3 regions of the Diaphorobacter sp. LI3 genome follow, and region 1 is predicted to be linked to each of the others. Evidence: predicted binding sites of a transcription regulator. Region 1 holds the regulator's gene; each other region holds the start of a gene.

Evidence for each region. Region 1 encodes LexA, which represses DNA repair genes until DNA is damaged. Its sites were predicted from a motif close to ACTGTATNNNNATACAGT; they were not measured.
Region 2: a site for LexA is predicted at 3,294-3,311, ahead of recA (recombinase RecA). Genes of this name have one in related genera too.
Region 3: a site for LexA is predicted at 2,602-2,619, ahead of MRB47_RS06470 (DNA topoisomerase IV subunit B). Genes of this name have one in related genera too.

The regions. Positions count from the first base shown of each region.
Region 1 is NZ_CP094346.1:2,604,748-2,610,937, reverse strand. Features, by position in the region: gene hrpA (ATP-dependent RNA helicase HrpA) at 1-1,003, shown strand, start outside; gene MRB47_RS12070 (CREG family protein) at 1,236-1,736, opposite strand; gene MRB47_RS12065 (hypothetical protein) at 1,858-2,259, opposite strand; gene lexA (transcriptional repressor LexA) at 2,421-3,095, opposite strand; gene MRB47_RS12055 (asparaginase) at 3,178-4,149, shown strand; gene adk (adenylate kinase) at 4,237-4,893, opposite strand; gene kdsB (3-deoxy-manno-octulosonate cytidylyltransferase) at 5,015-5,803, opposite strand; gene MRB47_RS12040 (Trm112 family protein) at 5,800-5,982, opposite strand; gene lpxK (tetraacyldisaccharide 4'-kinase) at 5,991-6,190, opposite strand, start outside.
Region 2 is NZ_CP094346.1:3,979,255-3,985,444, reverse strand. Features, by position in the region: gene MRB47_RS18620 (DUF1631 family protein) at 1-1,333, shown strand, start outside; gene recX (recombination regulator RecX) at 1,567-2,022, opposite strand; gene recA (recombinase RecA) at 2,104-3,225, opposite strand; gene MRB47_RS18605 (MarR family winged helix-turn-helix transcriptional regulator) at 3,375-3,869, shown strand; gene MRB47_RS18600 (response regulator transcription factor) at 3,919-4,593, shown strand; gene MRB47_RS18595 (sensor histidine kinase) at 4,673-6,118, shown strand.
Region 3 is NZ_CP094346.1:1,386,274-1,392,463, reverse strand. Features, by position in the region: gene MRB47_RS06475 (lytic transglycosylase domain-containing protein) at 1-562, opposite strand, end outside; gene MRB47_RS06470 (DNA topoisomerase IV subunit B) at 603-2,585, opposite strand; gene MRB47_RS06465 (MFS transporter) at 2,702-3,919, shown strand; gene MRB47_RS19955 (hypothetical protein) at 3,922-4,050, shown strand; gene MRB47_RS06460 (class I SAM-dependent methyltransferase) at 4,053-4,637, shown strand; gene dapA (4-hydroxy-tetrahydrodipicolinate synthase) at 4,672-5,568, shown strand; gene bamC (outer membrane protein assembly factor BamC) at 5,652-6,190, shown strand, end outside.

The sequences.
Region 1 (6,190 bases):
TGGGGCGTTCCAGGCGCTTGCTTCATTAAAGATAGCTGGTGGCGCTCACCAGAAGCCAGACTCCGGTGGAAAACCATCTGAAACCAAGGAAAACCGGGCGCCAGCAGCTATAAAAAAAGAACCACTCGTCGGCGCGCCCGCGGCCCGCAAGGCCGATGCCCGCTACGAGGATTGGAGCTTTGGCGAACTGCCCGAGCTGATGGAAATCGCCAAGGGTAGCCAGACGCTGATCGGCTTCCCCGCGCTCATCGACCACGGCGATGCGGTGGGCATCGAGGTGTTCGACGAACCCGAAGTCGCCGCCGCGCGCCACCGCGTGGGCCTGCGCCGGCTGTTTGCGCTGCAGATCAAGGACGCGCTCAAGTACCTGGAAAAGAACATCCCCGATCTGCAGAAGATGGCTGTGGCCTTCATGCCGCTGGGCACGCAGGAGGAGCTGCGCGCACAAATCATCGACGTGGCCATCGACCGCGCCTTCCTGCAAGAGCCGCTGCCCAGCAACGAGGCACAGTTCAAGCAGCGCGTGCAGGACGGGCGCGGGCGCCTCACGCTGATCGCCAACGAGGTGGCGCGCATGGCGGCGGCCATCCTCATCGAATACGCCGCCACGCAGCGCAAGATCAAGGACACCAAGAACGCTCCCGAGGCCACGGCCGACGCGTCACAGCAGCTGCAGCGCCTGATGCCCAAGCACTTCATCGCCGCCGCGCCCTGGGCGCAGCTGCAGCACTACGCGCGCTACCTCAAGGCCATCACCACGCGTCTGGACAAGTACCGCGCCGACCCGGCACGCGATGCCGCCAAGCTCAAGGAACTGCAGCCGCTGGAGCAGCGGTACTGGCGCCTGGTCGCCGAGCGCAAGGGCCAGGTGGACGCCCGCATGCAGGAGTACCGCTGGATGCTGGAGGAACTGCGCGTGAGCTTCTTCGCGCAGGAGTTGCGCACGCCGTATCCGGTCAGCGGCAAGCGGCTGGACAAGGTCTGGTCGCAACTGGTGTCTTGAGGGGCTCTCGCGCGGGGCAAGCCTGCAGGACAGGTGTGCCGCCACCGGCTGCCGTGGGCGGGGCCGTTCATGCTTTGGCGCGCACCGCGAGCGTCCGCCAACCCGTCACCCAGCCGGCCCTGGCCGCGACCTGTGTGTGGCCTTCCCGGGCACCGGGCTAGCGGCCGCCAGCGCTCGCCTGGGCGGAACGGCCCTTGCCATCCAACTGCTGGCGGCGCCGATCGCCCCAGCGTCAAGACGTGAGCAGCGCCTTCAGCTCTTCGGCGGACAAGTCCCGCGCCGCGCCAAACCCTGCCACGTGGCGGCCCACCGAAGGGATGATCTGCACGAACTGGAAGTCGCCCAGCGTCGTCATGGGCGCTGCCTCAGGAAAGCGCCGCAGGTAGGCGGCGCGCGCGCTGGCGGCTGCCTCGGGCGCAAGCAGTACGGCTTGCCCTTGGATGGCAACGCGCTCCAGCGCATGCACGGGCTGGGCCGCGTCCTCGGGCGCCGTGATCAGGAGAGAAACCGCGGGCGATTGCCGCAGGTTGCGGGTATGGGCGGCGAGGGCGCTGACATGCAATACCAGCACCTGGGCCGTGGAGTCGATGGCATACGGAACGAACGACACCGCCGGCGTTGTGAATGGCACCGATTCCGCGCCGGGCAGGGTTTGCAGCGTTGCCAGCGCGGCCGTGCGCCGGCCCCACAGCAGTTGCCGCAGCAAGCGGTCCAGGCGGGACTCGTGGGTCATGGCGTGCTTGGGGGCGGGAAGTTGCAAGTGCCGTGCATTGTAGAAACGGGCCTGCGATGAACGCGCTGCGGCCGCGACGCCTTCGAAAAGTGTCAGAAGCGGTCGCAGCAGTGCCCCGCGGTCAGCGCAGGGCCAGGCGCTCCAGTTCCGCGCACACATCGGCCATGCGGCCGGAAATCACGAGCTTGCAGGCGTCGTCGGTGTCATGGCGCAGGATCACGCGCAGGGGGAGCGAACGGGTGGAGATCGCAGGCCGCAGACCTGTGTGCTGCATGGCCGCATCCGCGGCAGGCATGGCAAAGGCGCGGTGGCGGGCCGGATTTTCTTGCGCCATACCCGCCACGGCGGGGCTATCGAGAGGGCCGGCGTTGGGCGTCGCTCCCTGGAGCGCATCGGCGCGTCCGTGCGTGGTGCAGGCAGAGGTTGCCGCGCCGCGCGACATATGGCGTGCAGCCAGTCCCCATCGGCGCAGGCGGCGCAAGGGGCGGGAAAGGGAGGCAAAGGCAAAGAGGGCAAATCCCATGTGAAGACTCCGGCATGCCAGGGCATGAAGGTGGAACACAGGCAGGATTGCCAAGGACGTCAAGCGCGCATCCGCAGGGTTGGCATGCCGCAGCCACGGGGCATGCCCGGGCTACCGCCTGCCAAACGCCCGCCACCTGCGGCGGCGCTGCATTCAACGGACTACATGAGCATGGTGTTGCGTATCAGGCCCACGGCCAGCCCTTCGATCTCGAAAGGTTCGCCCGGCTCGACGCGGATCACCGGGTAGTCGGGGTTCTCGGGCAGCAGTTCGATGGCGCTGCCTGTGCGGCGCAGGCGCTTGACCGTGACGTCATCGCCCAGGCGCGCCACGATGATTTGCCCGTTGCGCGCCTCGCGCGTTGCCTGTACGGCGAGCAGGTCGCCGTCCATGATGCCCGCGTCGCGCATGGACATGCCGCGCACCTTGAGCAGGTAGTCGGGCTTGTGCGCAAACAGGCTGCCTTCCACCGTATAGGTCTGGTCCACATGCTCCTGGGCGAGAATGGGCGAGCCGGCCGCCACGCGGCCCACCAGCGGCAGCGTGAGCTGCGACAGGCCGGGTATCGGCAGGTTGAACTGGGCGCCGCGCGCCGCATTGATGTTGCGCACGGTTTCGCCGCGCAGGCGGATGCCGCGCGAGGTGCCGCTGACCAGTTCGATCACGCCCTTGCGGGCCAGCGCCTGCAGGTGCTCCTCGGCCGCGTTGGCGGACTTGAAACCCAGCTCTGCCGCGATCTCGGCGCGGGTGGGCGGGGCGCCGGTGCGCGCGATGGCGGTCTGGATCAGGTCCAGGATCTGCTGCTGGCGGGCGGTGAGCTTGGGACTGTCGAGCATGGTGCGATCCAATGCGGTCGGTGGTTGAGTGGGTTACTGTTTTTTAATCCAGTATCTGTATTTTTGAACAGTTTTTGGAGGGATGCAAGTGGCAGCTGCAAGAAAAATCGTCGTTATGGGCACCGGCGGCACGATTGCGGGCTCTTCCGCGGTGCAAGGTGCGAACGTGGGCTACACGGCCGGGCAGATCGGCGTGGAGCAATTGCTGGCCGCGGTGCCCGGGCTGGTGCAGGCCGGGGGCGGCGCGCTGGTGGCCGAACAGGTGGCGCAGCTGGACAGCAAGGACATGGGCTTTGACGTGTGGGCGCGCCTGGCCGGTCGCTGCGCCGCACACCTGGCCGACCCGGCCGTTGCCGGCGTCGTCGTCACCCACGGCACGGATACGCTGGAGGAAACCGCCTGGCTGCTGCACAACCTGCTCGATACCACCGCCAAGCCGGTGGTACTGACCTGTGCCATGCGCCCGGCCACGGCGCTCGCGCCGGACGGGCCGCAGAACCTGCTGGATGCCGTCACGCTGGCGGCCGATCCCTCAGCGCGGGGGGTTCTGATGGCGGCCGCTGGCGTGGTGCACGGGGCACGCGAGGTGAGCAAGGTGCACCCGCTGCGGCTGGACGCGTTCGACTCCGGCGATGCTGGGCCTCTGGGATGGATGGAAGCGGGGCGCGTGCGCTGGGCCCGCGGCCTTGCGCCGCAGGTGGAACAGCCCGCGCATGGCGCGCTGGTGCCGATCCTGCCAGATGCAGCCTGGCCACGCGTGGAAATCGTCCTCAGCCACGCCAGCGCGGATGGCGCGTTGGTGGACTGGCTGGTGGAGAAGGGCGTGCGCGGCATCGTGGTGGCCGCCACCGGCAATGGCACGCTGCACCATGCGCTGGAGGCCGCGCTCGCGCGTGCCGTGGCGGCCGGGGTGCAGGTGCGCGTGGCTTCGCGCTGCCCGCAGGGGCGGATGATGGACCTGACGGGTACGCCCTGGCGCGATGCGGATGGGCTGAGCCCTGTGAAGGCACGGGTCAGCCTGCTGCTGGAGTTGATGCAGTCCGCTAATTCATAAGCACCGTCATGGGCCGAGGCGCTTGCCTGGGCACAAAGCACAACGCCCCGCGTTGCGGGGCGTTGGCGGGCGCCGGCGGCGGGTTCGTCAGCTTGACAGTGCCGTCAGGGCGCGCTGGGTGATTTCCTCCACGCTGCCGGTGCCTTGAATGGCACGATACTTGGGCGCGTTGGCGGGATCGGTCTTGGCCCAGCTGGAGTAATAGTCCACCAGCGGACGGGTCTGGTCGCTGTAGACCTGCAGGCGCTTCTTGACGGTTTCTTCCTTGTCGTCCTCGCGCTGCACCAGGGGCTCGCCCGTCACGTCGTCCTTGCCTTCGACCTTGGGCGGGTTGAACTTCACGTGGTAGGTGCGGCCCGAAGCCGGGTGGGAGCGGCGGCCGCTCATGCGCTCGATGATGGCGTCGAACGGCACGTCGATCTCCAGCACATAGTCGAGCTTCACGCCCGCGGCTTTCATGGCGTCTGCCTGGGGGATGGTGCGTGGGAAGCCGTCGAACAGGAAACCCTGGGCACAGTCGGGCTCGGCGATGCGCTCCTTCACCAGGTTAATGATCAGGTCGTCGCTGACGAGCTGGCCCGCATCCATGACGGCCTTGGCCTGCAGGCCCAGGGGCGTGCCGGCCTTGACGGCGGCGCGCAGCATGTCGCCGGTGGAGATCTGGGGGATGCCGAATTTCTGGCAGATGAACGCGGCCTGCGTACCCTTTCCGGCGCCGGGAGCGCCGAGCAGAATCAGTCTCATGGATGTCCTCTAGTGTTTTGAAATCAGCGGGCACGCTTGCCGTCGGCGCGCCAGCGCGGGACAGGTGCTCTTGTTGCGAACAAGGATAGCACGCGGGCCATGCGCCAAGCTGACGGCCGCGCTAGCCGCCCAGGAGGGTGCGCACGCGCTCCAGGTCGGCTGGCGTGTCCACGCCCGCACCGGGTGCGCTGCCGGTCACGTGCACGGCGATGCGGTGCCCGTGCCAGAGGGCGCGCAGCTGCTCCAGCGCTTCCAGTTGCTCGGTCGGCGCCGCTGGCAGCTGTGGAAAGTGGCGCAGAAAGCCTGCCCGGTAGCTGTAGATGCCGATGTGCCGTAGCGGTGCGAAACCCACGGGCACCCCCGGTTGGCCCGGCTGCCACCAGAGGCTGCCCGGCGCGTGGTCGCGTGCATGGGGGATGGGGGCGCGGCTGAAGTAGTGCGCGAGGCCCTGCGCGTCCAGCACCACCTTCACCACGTTAGGGTTCGCAAAGTCCTCCGCGCTGTCGATGGCGTGCGCGGCGGTGCCCATGCTGGCATCGCCGCGTGCATGCAGCAGTGCGGCCACGGCGTCGATCAGCCGTGGGTCGATGAGGGGCTCGTCACCCTGTACGTTCACCACAATGTCTTCGCCCGCCAGGCCCAGCAGCTCGCAGGCCTCGGCCAGGCGATCGCTGCCGCTGGCGTGGTCGGCGCGCGTCAGCAGAGCCTGCACCCCATGCGCCTGGCAGGCCTGGACGATGCGCGCGTCGTCCGCCGCGACCACGCAGCGTTGGGCGCCGCTCTGGCTGGCGCGGCGGGCCACATGCACCACCATGGGCAGCCCGGCGATATCGGCCAGGGGCTTGTTGGGCAGGCGGGTGGAGGCCAGGCGCGCCGGTATCAGCACCGTGAACGGTGCGGCGCGACTCACTGTTCCAGCTCCTCGTCGCTCAAGGGGCGGGCCTCGTTTTCCAGCAGCACGGGAATGCCGTCGCGCACGGGATAGGCCAGCCGTGCGCTGCGCGAGATGAGTTCCTGGCGTTCGCGGTCGTAGGTCAGCGGGCCCTTGGTGACGGGGCAGACCAGCAGTTCAAGCAGTTTGGGGTCCATGGTGTTCCTCAATGGCCGGACGATGATAGCGACGCCAGGCGGGCGTCGAGCGCGTCGAAGAAGGCCGGCGGGATCCGCACGGCCAGCGGCACGGCCAGCGCGTCCGGGTGCGCGGGCCAGAGCTTGACGGCGTCTTTTTCGGTACAAATCAGCCGTAAGCGCTTATTCGGCGGGCGCTTCCAGCTACAAAAATCATAGTGATCGGGCA
Region 2 (6,190 bases), 1.4 Mb from region 1:
CGACGTGGCCACGCTGGTCGAGGACTACAGCCCACAGGCCGTGGTCCGCGTGGCGAGCGCCGTGCGCGAGCGGTCCGTGGAGTTCAAGAAGAAGGCCAGTACCGCCAGCGAGAAGGCCATCATCGAGGTGGTGGCGCTGATGTTCCAGAGCATCCTGAGCGAAGACCGCATCCCGCCCTCGGTGCGCGTGTGGTTTGCACGCCTGCAGGTGCCGGTGCTGCGCGTGGCGCTGGCCGAGCCCGAGTTCTTCAGCAACCTCACGCACCCCGCGCGCCAGCTCATCGACCGCATGGGAGCCTGCGTGCTGGGCTTTGACGCCAGCTCCATCAACGGCAGCGCGCTGGAGGCCGAGATCCGCCGCATCGTGCAGGTGATCGAGCAGTACCCCGAGACCGGCCAGCGCGTGTTCCAGCTGGTGCATGACGAGTTCGAGAAATTCCTCGCCAAATTCCTCACCGAGAAGCAGGGCACCTCGCGCATCGTCAGCGTGGCCCAGCAGGTGGAGCAGCGCGAGACGCTGGCGATCCAGTACACCATCGAGCTGCGCGCGCTGCTCAAGGACATGCCGGTGCGCGACGAGATCCGCGAGTTCTTGTTCAAGACATGGGCCGAGGTGCTGGCGATGTCGGCCGTGCGCGACGGGGCCCAGCATGCCAGTACCGCCGCCTTCAAGCGCGCCGCGGCCGACCTGGTGTGGGCGGCGGGCGCCAAGCCCAACCGCGCCGACCGTGCGCTGGTCATCCAGAACCTGCCGGCGCTGCTGCAGAGCCTGCGCCAGGGGCTGGCGCTGATCGGCGTGGCGGGGCCCGAGCAGGACGCACAGATCAAGGGAATCACCGACACGCTGGCCGACGCTTTCCTCTCCAAGACGGCCTCGATCCCGCAGGCGCACATCGATGCCATGGCCAAACGCCTGGCGAACCTGGAGGACTACATCGGCGACGAGGCGCTGGGCGACATGCCGCTGAGTGCGGACAACATCGAGATGCTGCTGGGCATCGACGCCTCGTCCATCCACGTCATCGCCGACAACGGTGCGCCTGTGCAGGACGACATGGTGGCCTGGGCGCAGCAGCTGCCGCTGGGCACCTGGTTCACGCTGGACCACAACGGCGCGTCCACCCAGGTGCAATACGCCTGGCACAGCCAGCGCAAGCAACTGCACCTGTTTGCCACGCGCGATGGCGGCAGCTACCTCATCCAAATGCGCCGGTTGGGGGCCTACCTGCAGGCGGGCCTGCTGGTGGCGCAGGAGGAGGAGAGCCTCACGCTGCGCGCCACGCGCGATGCGCTCACCAAGCTGGACGCCAACCCGGAGCGCCTGCTGGGTTGAGCGGTCGCGCCGCGGCCCAACGCGCACAACGGGGGCCGGCTGCGCACAGCCGCGCCGCGGGCCTCAAGCCTCTGGCAGGTCCATTGCGGCGCTGAAGCCATCGCGCGTATTGCGCGGCCTGGCATTGCACGACGGCGCGGCGTTGCGGGGTGCGACCGGTGGCGGACTGCGCGTCGACAGCTGCTATGGATGACATAGCTTTGACGCTGGACAGCAGCGCGCCAAGCCTCGTTCTATTCCCATTCATCACTACCCCGCACCACGCGGCGCACCACGTCGGCGGCGAAGCCACGCGTGGCCAGAAAGCGCATCTGGCGCGCACGCTCCTGCGGCGTGTCGGCGGGCTGGTCGCCAAAGCGCTGGCGCCAGACGGCCCGGGCGCGCTGCAGTTCGGTGCCCGTCAGCTGGGCGGCGGTGCTGCGCACCAAATCCTCGTCCAGCCCCTTGCGCCGCAGCTCCTGCAGCACGCGCTGGGTGCCGAAGCGCTCCGCGCGGCGGTGCACCACGGACTCGGCCACGCGCTCTGCATTGATGAAGTCGCGCGCCTGCAGCTCGTCCAGCAGCGCCGGCAGATCGTCGCCCTCCTGCACGTGGCGCGCCAGCTTGGCCTGCAGTTCGGTGCGCGAATGCTCGCGCTGGGCAAGCAGGCGCAGCGCACGGCCCTTGAGGGAGAGGGCGGTGAATCCCATGAATGCTATTGAAAAAAGAGCTTCCAGCGCTTGATGGTCAAGCGCTGGAAGCAGATTTCGTTCAAAAACCCCGGTGCGCGGTTACGCTTCGATCTCGCCCGTCTTGTCGGCCTTCTTGCCGCGCGCAGGCTTGTCTTCGGGCAGGTCGGCCGCCGGGCTCGCGTGGCCCGTGGGCAGCAGTGCGATGCCCAGGCTTTCGCGCACCTTGTTCTCGATCTCCACGGCCAGGCCGGGGTTCTCGCGCAGGAACTCGCGGGCGTTGTCGCGGCCCTGGCCGATCTTTTCGCCGTTGTAGGCGTACCAGGCGCCACTCTTTTCCAGGATGCGCGCGTTCACGCCCATGTCGATGATCTCGCCCTCGCGCGAGATGCCCTCGCCGAACAGGATGTCGAACTCGGCCGTCTTGAACGGGGGCGAGACCTTGTTCTTCACCACTTTCACCTTGGTCTCGTTGCCGATCGCCTCGTCGCCCTTCTTGATGGTGCCGGTGCGGCGGATGTCCAGGCGCACCGAGGCGTAGAACTTCAGCGCATTGCCGCCGGTGGTGGTCTCGGGGCTGCCGAACATCACGCCGATCTTCATGCGGATCTGGTTGATGAAGATGACCATGCAGTTGGTCTTCTTGATGGTGGCGGTGAGCTTGCGCAGCGCCTGGCTCATCAGGCGTGCCTGCAGGCCGGGCAGGGCGTCGCCCATCTCGCCCTCGATTTCCGCCTTGGGCGTGAGCGCGGCGACCGAGTCCACCACGATCAGGTCCACGGCGCCCGAGCGCACCAGGCTGTCCACGATCTCCAGCGCCTGCTCGCCCGTGTCCGGCTGGCTGATGAGCAGGTCGGTGAGCTGAACGCCGAGCTTGCTGGCGTACTGCACATCCAGCGCATGCTCGGCATCCACGAAAGCGCACTGGCCGCCTTGCTTCTGCATCTCGGCGATGACCTGCAGCGTGAGCGTGGTCTTGCCCGAGCTTTCCGGCCCGTAGATCTCGATCACGCGGCCGCGCGGCAGGCCGCCCACGCCCAGGGCGATGTCCAGGCCCAGCGAGCCGGTGGAGACCACCTGGATGTCCTCAATGGCCTCGCCCTCGCCCAGGCGCATGATGGTGCCCTTGCCAAACTGCTTTTCGATCTGCGCGAGGGCGGCTTGCAGGGCCTTGGCCTTTTCGCTGTTGACGGCGGTTGCGTTGCCTTTGACGGTGGCGTCCATGGAATGCTCCTTCGGGTCGGGGTCACGGTGAAATCGTGTGCCTGCCTGGAAACTGTTTCCAATGACAGGCTGGATGCTTGAACAGTAGTTTATGGGCGGTTGGTGCGTTATCCAATCAATTTTTGGTCAGTTTGGCTGACAATGTGCGGATGACCGCTCCCCCCAACCCCGATGACCGCTGGCGCCAGACCCACCTGGGCCGCCTGCTGGGCCATGCCATGCGGCGCTTCGATGCGCGCGTGCTGCAGCTCATGGCCCGCGACGTGCAGGTGCCGCTGGCGCTGTCCAACCTCGCGGCGCGCGACCAGGTGAGCGCCGCGCACATCCACATCACGCGGCATCTGTCGCTGCAGGGGGACCGCCTCACCGACCTGGCCGAGCGCGCGGGCATGACCAAGCAGTCCATGGCCGCGCTGGTGGAGCAGTGCGCGGCCTGGGGCCTGGTCACGCGCGAGCCCGATCCGCGCGATGCGCGTGCGCGCCTGGTGCGCTTCACGCCCACGGGACTGGCGTGGCTGCAGGCGTTTCGCGCGGCGGTGGCGCAGGCCGAGGGCGAGTTCCGCGCCGAGGTGGGGCAGGACGTGGCCACGGTGGTCGCGCTGGGTCTGGAGGCCTACGCCGGCGGCGAGGGCACGGCGGCCTAGAATTCAGATAGAGCGCAGGCCGGCGCACGACAACCAGGAGAGACACCCCATGCGCATCCTCATCGCCGAAGACGACCAGGTGCTTGCCGACGGGCTGCTGCGCACGCTGCGCGGCTCGGGCGCCGTGGTGGACCATGTGGCCAGCGGCACCGAGGTCGATACCGCGCTCCTGACCAACAACGAGTTCGACCTGCTGATCCTCGACCTGGGCCTGCCCAAGATGCACGGCCTGGAGGTGCTCAAGCGCCTGCGTGGGCGCGGCTCGGCGCTGCCGGTGCTGATCCTCACGGCGGCCGACAGCGTGGACGAGCGCGTGAAGGGCCTGGACCTGGGCGCCGACGACTACATGGCCAAGCCGTTCGCGCTGTCGGAGCTGGAGGCGCGCGTGCGTGCGCTCACGCGACGCGGCATGGGCGGCACCAGCAGCGCCATCCGCCACGGGCCCCTGGTGTACGACCAGGCGGGCCGCGTGGCCACCATCGACGGCAAGATGGTGGAGCTGTCCGCGCGCGAGCTGGGCCTGCTGGAGGTGCTGCTGCAGCGCGCCGGCCGCCTGGTGAGCAAGGAGCAGCTGGTGGAGCGCCTGTGCGAGTGGGGCGAGGAGGTGAGCAACAACGCCATCGAGGTCTACATCCACCGCCTGCGCAAGAAGATCGAGCGCGGGCCGATCCGCATCGCCACCGTGCGCGGCCTGGGCTACTGCCTGGAAAAGATCCCCAGCTGACGGGACCCGTGGATGCTCTGTTATTGATAGCTGTTTGCGCTTGATGCATAAGCGCTAGCGGCCAAAAACACCCACCACCTTGAAAATCTTCCAGCGCGAGCAGCGCTCCCTCTTCGGCGAAATCCTGGACTGGATGCTCACGCCGCTGCTGCTGCTGTGGCCGGTGAGCCTGGCGCTGACCTGGCTGGTGGCCCAGGGCCTGGCCAACAAGCCCTTCGACCGCGCGCTGGAGTACAACGCCCATGCGTTGGCGCAGCTCGTCACGGTGCACGACGGCAAGGTGCTGTTCAACCTGCCCCAGCCCGCCAGCGAGATCCTGCGCGCCGACGAGTCCGACATCGTCTATTACCAGGTGCTTTCGCCCACGGGCGACTACCTGTCGGGCGAACGCGACCTGCCGCGTCCGCCGCCCGAGGAGCAGGCGTTCTCCGGCGAGGTGCGGCTGCGCGACGCCGAGCTGCGCGGCATCGACATCCGCGTGGCCTACATCTGGGTGCGCGTGCCGCTGGAGGGCGCCCCCGCCGCGCTGGTGCAGGTGGCCGAGACACGCGCCAAGCGCAGCGTGCTGGCCACCGAGATCATCAAGGGCGTGATGCTGCCGCAGTTCGTCATCCTGCCGCTGGCGGTGCTGCTGGTCTGGCTGGCACTGGCGCGCGGCATCAAGCCGCTGCACCAGCTGGAGGAGCGCATCCGCGCGCGCAAGCCCGACGACCTCTCGCCGCTGGACCACAAGGCCGTGCCGATGGAAGTGGCGCCGCTGGTGGATTCGGTGAACGACCTGCTGCGCCGCCTGTCGGAATCCATGGCCACGCAAAAGCGCTTCCTGGCCGACGCCGCGCACCAGCTCAAGACGCCCCTGGCCGGGCTGCGCATGCAGGCCGACCTGGCGCAGCGCGAGGGCACCAGCACCGAGGAGCTCAAGCAGTCGCTCAAGCAGATCGGGCGTTCGTCCATCCGCGCCACGCACACCGTCAACCAGTTGCTGGCGCTGGCGCGGGCCGAGGGCGGCAGCGCCGTGGTGCAGCGCCAGCCGCTGGACCTGGCGCGGCTGGTGATCGAGGTGGTGCGCGACAGCGTGCCGCGCGCCATGGACAAACACATCGACCTGGGCTACGACGGCGTCGAGCCCGGCACCAATGGCGTGTGGATGGACGGCAACCCCACGCTGCTGAAGGAACTGGTGCGCAACCTGGTGGACAACGCCATCAACTACACCCCGTCCAGCGCGCAGCAGCCCGGCGTGATCACCGCGCGCGTGCTGCCCGACCCGTTCAGCCATGTGCTGCTGCTGCAGGTGGAGGACTCGGGCCCCGGCGTGCCCGAGGCTGAGCGCGAACTGGTCTTCCAGCCCTTCTACCGCGCGCTGGGGACGGACGCCGACGGCTCCGGCCTGGGCCTGCCCATCGTGCGCGAGATCGCGCGCCAGCACGGTGCCGAGGTGGAGCTGGAGGACGTGCGCCCCGGCGCGGCCATGCCCGGCGCGCGCTTCAGCGTGCGGTTCGCGGCACGCGAATCGGGGCCATAGCGCTGCCGCTGTCCGATGCTATCGATAAAATAGCTGCTTGCGCTTGATGGGCAAGCGCTGGAGGCCATTTTG
Region 3 (6,190 bases), 1.2 Mb from region 1:
AGAGATCCATGAGGTAGCGCAGGTAGCGCGTGCCCGCGGCCACGTTGGTGGCGGGGTCCACCAGCTTTTGTTCCACCGAGCGCCTGGCGTCGCCGCTCACGCCGAAGCGGCTGGCGGTGGCGGGCATGAGCTGCATCAGCCCCACGGCGCCGCGCGGTGAAACCGCACGGGTGTTGAAACCCGACTCTGTGGCGATCACCGCCTGCAGCAGCGCGTAGTCCACGCCATGGCGCGCCGACGCCGAGCGCAGGTGCTGGCGCACGAGCTTGTAGTCGTGCGACACCTCGAAGAAGGCCAGCAGCCGCGCCCCCGAGGGACTGGCCGGCCCGGTGGAGACATCGGCCGCACCCTGACGTCCGGTGTTGGAGCCGTCGCGCTCGGAGTCGAAGTCGTTGCCGCGAAAGAACAGCGCGTAACGCTCGTCCAGCTGCTGCGCGGCGAAATGCGTCACCCCGCGCTCGTCCACGAAGGCCCACAGGTCCGCATGCGCGGTTTGCTGCAAAAACAGGAGCGCGCAGCACATGCCAGCCGTGCGCAAAAGCCCCAAAAGGCTGTTACGCATACGGTATCCCAGGCGCGCAGTCATGGCGAGGGTGCCTTCGTCAGATGTCCACATCCACCAGGTCGCCGTGCAGCTCCATGAGCTCGCGGCGCGCGGCGGCCTCGCCCTTGCCCATGAGCTTGGTGATCAGGCCCTCGGTGGCGGAGAAGTCGAACGTGCCCAACTGCACCGGCAGCAGGCGGCGCGTGTCGGGGTTGAGCGTGGTCTCCCACAGCTGCTCGGCGTTCATTTCGCCCAGGCCCTTGAAGCGGCTGATCTGACATTTCTCGCGCGGCACGCCGTCCTTGGCGCACTTGTCGAGGATGCTTTCCAGCTCGGATTCATCCAGCGCATACACCTTGGCCGCGGGCTTCTTGCCGCGCGCCGGCACGTCCACGCGGAACAGCGGTGGCCGGGCGACAAAGATATGGCCAGCCTCGATGAGCTTGGGGAAGTGGCGGAAGAACAGCGTGAGCAGCAGCACCTGGATGTGCGAGCCGTCCACGTCCGCGTCCGAAAGGATGCAGATCTTGCCGTAGCGCAGGCCGGACAGGTCAGGGGTGTCGCTCGGGCCGTGCGGGTCCACGCCGATGGCTACCGAGATGTCATGCACCTCGGTGTTGGCAAACAGGCGGTCGCGGTCGACCTCCCAGGTGTTGAGCACCTTGCCGCGCAGCGGCAGGATGGCCTGGCTTTCCTTGTCGCGGCCCATCTTGGCACTGCCGCCGGCCGAGTCGCCCTCGACCAGGAAGACCTCGTTGTAGGCCAGGTCACGGCTTTCGCAGTCGGTGAGCTTGCCGGGCAGCACGGCCACGCCCGAGCCCTTGCGCTTTTCGACCTTCTGGCCGGCCTTTTGCCGTGTCTGCGCGGCCTTGATGGCCAGTTCGGCCAGCTTCTTGCCGTATTCCACGTGCTGGTTCAGCCACAGCTCCAGCGCCGGGCGCACGAAGCTGGACACCAGCCGCACGGCGTCGCGCGAATTCAGCCGCTCCTTGATCTGCCCCTGGAACTGCGGGTCCAGCACCTTGGCCGCCAGCACATAGCTGGCGCGCGCAAACACGTCCTCGGGCAGTAGCTTCACGCCCTTGGGCAGGAGCGAGTGCAGCTCGATGAAGCTCTTGACCGCGTTGAACAGGCCGTCGCGCAGGCCGCTTTCATGGGTGCCGCCGGCGCTGGTGGGGATCAGGTTCACGTAGCTCTCGCGCACCGGCTGGCCTTCCTCGGTGAAGGCCACACACCATGCGGCGCCCTCGCCCTCGGCAAAGCTCTCGTTGTGGCGGTCGGCGAAGCCCTCGCCCTCGAACAGCGGGATCACCGGGTCAGCGCTCAGCGTCTGCGCCAGGTAGTCGCGCAGGCCACCCTTGTACTGCCAGGTCTGGGTGTCGCGCGTCTTTTCATTGACCAGCTGCACCGTGACGCCGGGCATGAGCACCGCCTTGCTGCGCAGCAGGTGCGTCAGCTCGCCCATCGGAAGGTTGCTGGACTCAAAGTATTTGGCGTCGGGCCAGACGCGCACGGTGGTGCCCTGCTTGCGCTCGCCCGCCTGCAGCGGGCGCGCCGCCAGCGGCTCGGTCACGTCGCCGCCCGCAAACACCAGGCGCGCCACCTGGCCCTCGCGGTGGGTGGCCACCTCCAGCCGTGTGGCCAGGGCGTTGGTGACGCTTACGCCCACACCATGCAGGCCGCCCGAGAAGCTGTAGGCCCCGCCCTTGCCCTTGTCGAACTTGCCGCCCGCGTGCAGGCGGGTGAACACCAGCTCCACGACCGGTGCGTTCTCCTCGGGATGCAGGCCGAACGGAATGCCCCGGCCGTCGTCCTCCACGCTCACCGAGCCGTCGGTGTGCAAGGTCACCTTGATCTTCTTGCCAAAGCCCGCCAGCGCCTCGTCGGCCGCGTTGTCCAGCACCTCCTGGATGATGTGCAGGGGGTTGTCGGTGCGGGTGTACATGCCCGGCCGCTGCTTGACGGGCTCCAGTCCCTTGAGGACGCGGATCGAGCCTTCGGAGTAGTCGCTGGCGGAGGTGGATGCGGGTTTGACTGCCATGGCGGCGGATTGTAGTGCTGGATATAAAACCAGGATGGTGGCGCTTTCTTGCCCCGCCAGCGTGCCGCACAGGGGGGCGCCAAGCAGGCGACACGGGTTTTCGCTACATTCGCCGGATGCACGACGCAACCCGAAAACTGTCCATGGCCCAGGTGCTGATCTGCGGCGCCGCCATCGTCACTCTGTCCATGGGCATCCGGCACGGCTTCGGCCTGTGGCTGCAGCCCATCACCCAGGACATGGGCTGGACACGCCAGACCTTTGCCCTGGCCATGGCCATTCAGAACCTGTCCTGGGGGCTGTTCGGCATCTTTGGCGGCATGCTGGCCGACCGCCTGGGCGCCTTCCGCGTGCTGATCGGCGGCGCAGCGCTCTACGCCATGGGCCTGGCCGGCATGGCGCTGTCTCCCACGCCGCTGCTGTTTTCGCTGACCACGGGCGTGCTGATCGGCGCTGCGCAGGCGGGCACCACCTACGCCATCATCTACGGGGTGCTGGGCCGGCAGATCCCTGCCGACAAGCGCTCCTGGGCCATGGGCGTGGCCGCTGCGGCGGGCTCGTTCGGCCAGTTCCTCATGGTGCCGCTGGAGGGGCAACTGATCCTGCGCCTGGGCTGGCAAGAGGCCCTGCTGGTGCTCTCGGCCATGGTGATCCTGATCGTTCCGCTGGCCTTCGGCCTGCGCGAGCCGGGCTTTCATGGCAGCGCCCCCATCAAACGTACCCAGTCCGTGGGCGAGGCCTTTGCCGAGGCGCTGCGCTACCGCAGCTTCCTGCTGCTCACCGCCGGCTACTTCGTGTGCGGCTTCCAGGTGGTGTTCATCGGTGTGCACATGCCCAGCTATCTGCGCGACCAGGGCCTCACGCCCCAGGTGGCCAGCTATGCGCTGGCGCTGATCGGGCTGTTCAACGTGTTCGGCACCTATATCGCGGGCTCGCTGGGCCAACGGATTCCGAAGCGCCACATCCTGGCGTTCATCTATTTCGCCCGTGCCGTGGCCATCACCATCTTCCTGCTGGTGCCGCTGTCGCCGTTGTCGGTCTACGTGTTCTCGGCCGTGATCGGCGCACTGTGGCTGTCCACGGTGCCCCCCACCAATGCCACCGTTGCGCAGATCTTCGGGGTGCAGCACCTGTCCATGCTCAGCGGCTTCGTGTTCTTCAGCCACCAGATCGGCAGTTTCCTGGGCGTGTGGCTGGGCGGCTATCTGTATGACCGCACGGGCAGCTACGACATCGTGTGGTACCTGGCAATTGTGCTGGGCATCCTCGCCGGCCTGGTGAACCTGCCCGTACGCGAGGGCGCCATCGTGCGCGCCACCCCTCAGGCGGCCTGACCATGCGCACCCTGTACAAGCGGTCGATCGTCGCAGCTGCGCTGCTCGCGGTGCTGCTGGGGGTGTTCGCGCTGTACCTGCAGCCCGACTTCATGCTGACGCTGGCGGACCAGATCTGGGCCTGCTTCTGACGATGGCCCCGCACGGCACCGCCCATGCGCCGCTGCCCGCGGCCTCGGAATGGATACAGCGCTGGTCCCACCTGGTGCCTGCAGGCGGCAGTGTGCTGGACGTGGCTTGCGGTCACGGCCGTCACATGCGCTGGTTCCATGAAAGAAAACACCCGGTAACGGGCATAGACAAAGCGCCAGAAGCTATCGAAAGCATAGCGCCATGGGGCGCAACGATCGTCGCGGATATCGAGGCTAGCCCCTGGCCCCTGCCCGGGCAGCGCTTTGCCGGCGTGGTGGTCACCAATTACCTGTGGCGTCCTTTGCTGCCCACCATCGTGGACAGCGTGGCGCCCGGTGGCGTGCTGCTCTATGAGACCTTCGCCGTGGGCAACGAAACTGTCGGCCGGCCCGCACGGGCCGAATTCCTGCTGAGGCCGGGCGAACTGCTGCAGGCCTGCCGGGACCTGCGCATCGTGGCTTATGAGGAAGGCTTCCTCGACGCGCCCGCGCGCTTCGTGCAGCGCATCGTCGCCGTGCGGCCTGCGCCGTCCATGGACGGGCCTCTGCGCGCGCCTCTGCGCGCGCCGCTGCAGGGCCCCGTCTAGTTAGAATGTCTTTTTACCGTTTTTGAACGCGGACATGACTTCTCCCAGCGCCCCCCTGACCGGCAGCATCGTCGCCCTCGTCACGCCCATGCATGACGACGGCAGTGTGGACTACCCCGCGCTGCGCAAACTCATCGACTGGCACATCGCAGAAGGCACCGACTGCATCGGCGTGGTGGGCACGACCGGCGAATCGCCCACAGTGAACGTGGAGGAGCACTGCGAAATCATTCGCGTGTCCGTGGAACAGGCCGCCAAGCGCGTGCCCATCATGGCGGGCTGCGGCGCCAATTCCACGGCCGAGGCCATCGAGCTGGCCAGGTTCGCCAAGAAGGTCGGCGCCGACAGCCAGTTGCAGGTCGTGCCCTATTACAACAAGCCCACGCAGGAAGGCCAGTACCGCCACTTCAAGGCGATCGCCGAGGCCGTGGGCGACCTGCCGATGGTGCTGTACAACGTGCCCGGCCGGTCGGTGGCGGACATGCAGCACGAAACCGTGCTGCGCCTCACGCAGGTGCCCGGCATCGTGGGCATCAAGGAAGCCACAGGCAACATCGAACGCGCGCAATGGCTCATCCGCGACGTGCCCAAGGGCTTTGCCGTGTATTCCGGCGATGACCCCACGGCCGTGGCGCTCATGCTGTGCGGCGGCCAGGGCAACATCAGCGTGACGGCCAACGTGGCGCCCCGCCTGATGCACGAGCTATGCGTAGCCGCGCTGGCCGGCGACACCCGCCGTGCCATGGAGATCCAGTTCCGCCTGATGCCCGTGCACAAGCAACTGTTCGTCGAGGCCAACCCCATCCCCGTGAAGTGGGCTGTGCAGCGCATGGGCCTGTGCGGCGGCGCTCTGCGCCTGCCCATGACGCCCCTGAGCCAGGGCAACGAAGCCGTGGTCGAGGCCGCCCTGCGCGCCGCGGGGCTGCTCTAAGCTCTAATTTCACCCAGCCTGTTGCCAGCTTGCAGCGTATTTGGAACGCTCCCGGCCGAATCTGGATCAATGAGGATTTTCGCGTGAACGCTACCACCCGTTTGGGCCTGCTGGGCCTTGCCGTGACCCTGTCCGCCTGCTCCGTGCTGGAGAACGACAAGATCGATTACAAAAGCGCCACCAAGGGGGCAACCCTGGAGGTGCCTCCGGACCTGACGCAGCTCTCGCGCGACACACGCTACACGGTGCCTGGCGGCGTCGTGTCTGCTGCCGCTTTCGAAGCCGGCCAGGCGCAACAGCCCCGCGGCGCGGCGAGCGCAGCCCCGAAGTCCATTGGAGACGTACGCATCGAGCGCGACGGCAACCAACGATGGCTGGTGGTGGACCGCCCTGCCGACCAACTGTGGGACCCGGTGCGTGACTTCTGGATCGAAAACGGCTTCGTGTACGTGCTGGAACAACCCAAGCTCGGCCTGCTGGAGACCGACTGGGCCGAAAACCGCGCCAAGCTGCCGCAGGACATCATCCGCTCCACGATCGGCAAGGTCTTCGATTCGCTGTATTCCACGGGCGAACGCGACAAGTTCCGGACCCGCCTGGAGCGCAACGCCAGCGGCGGCAC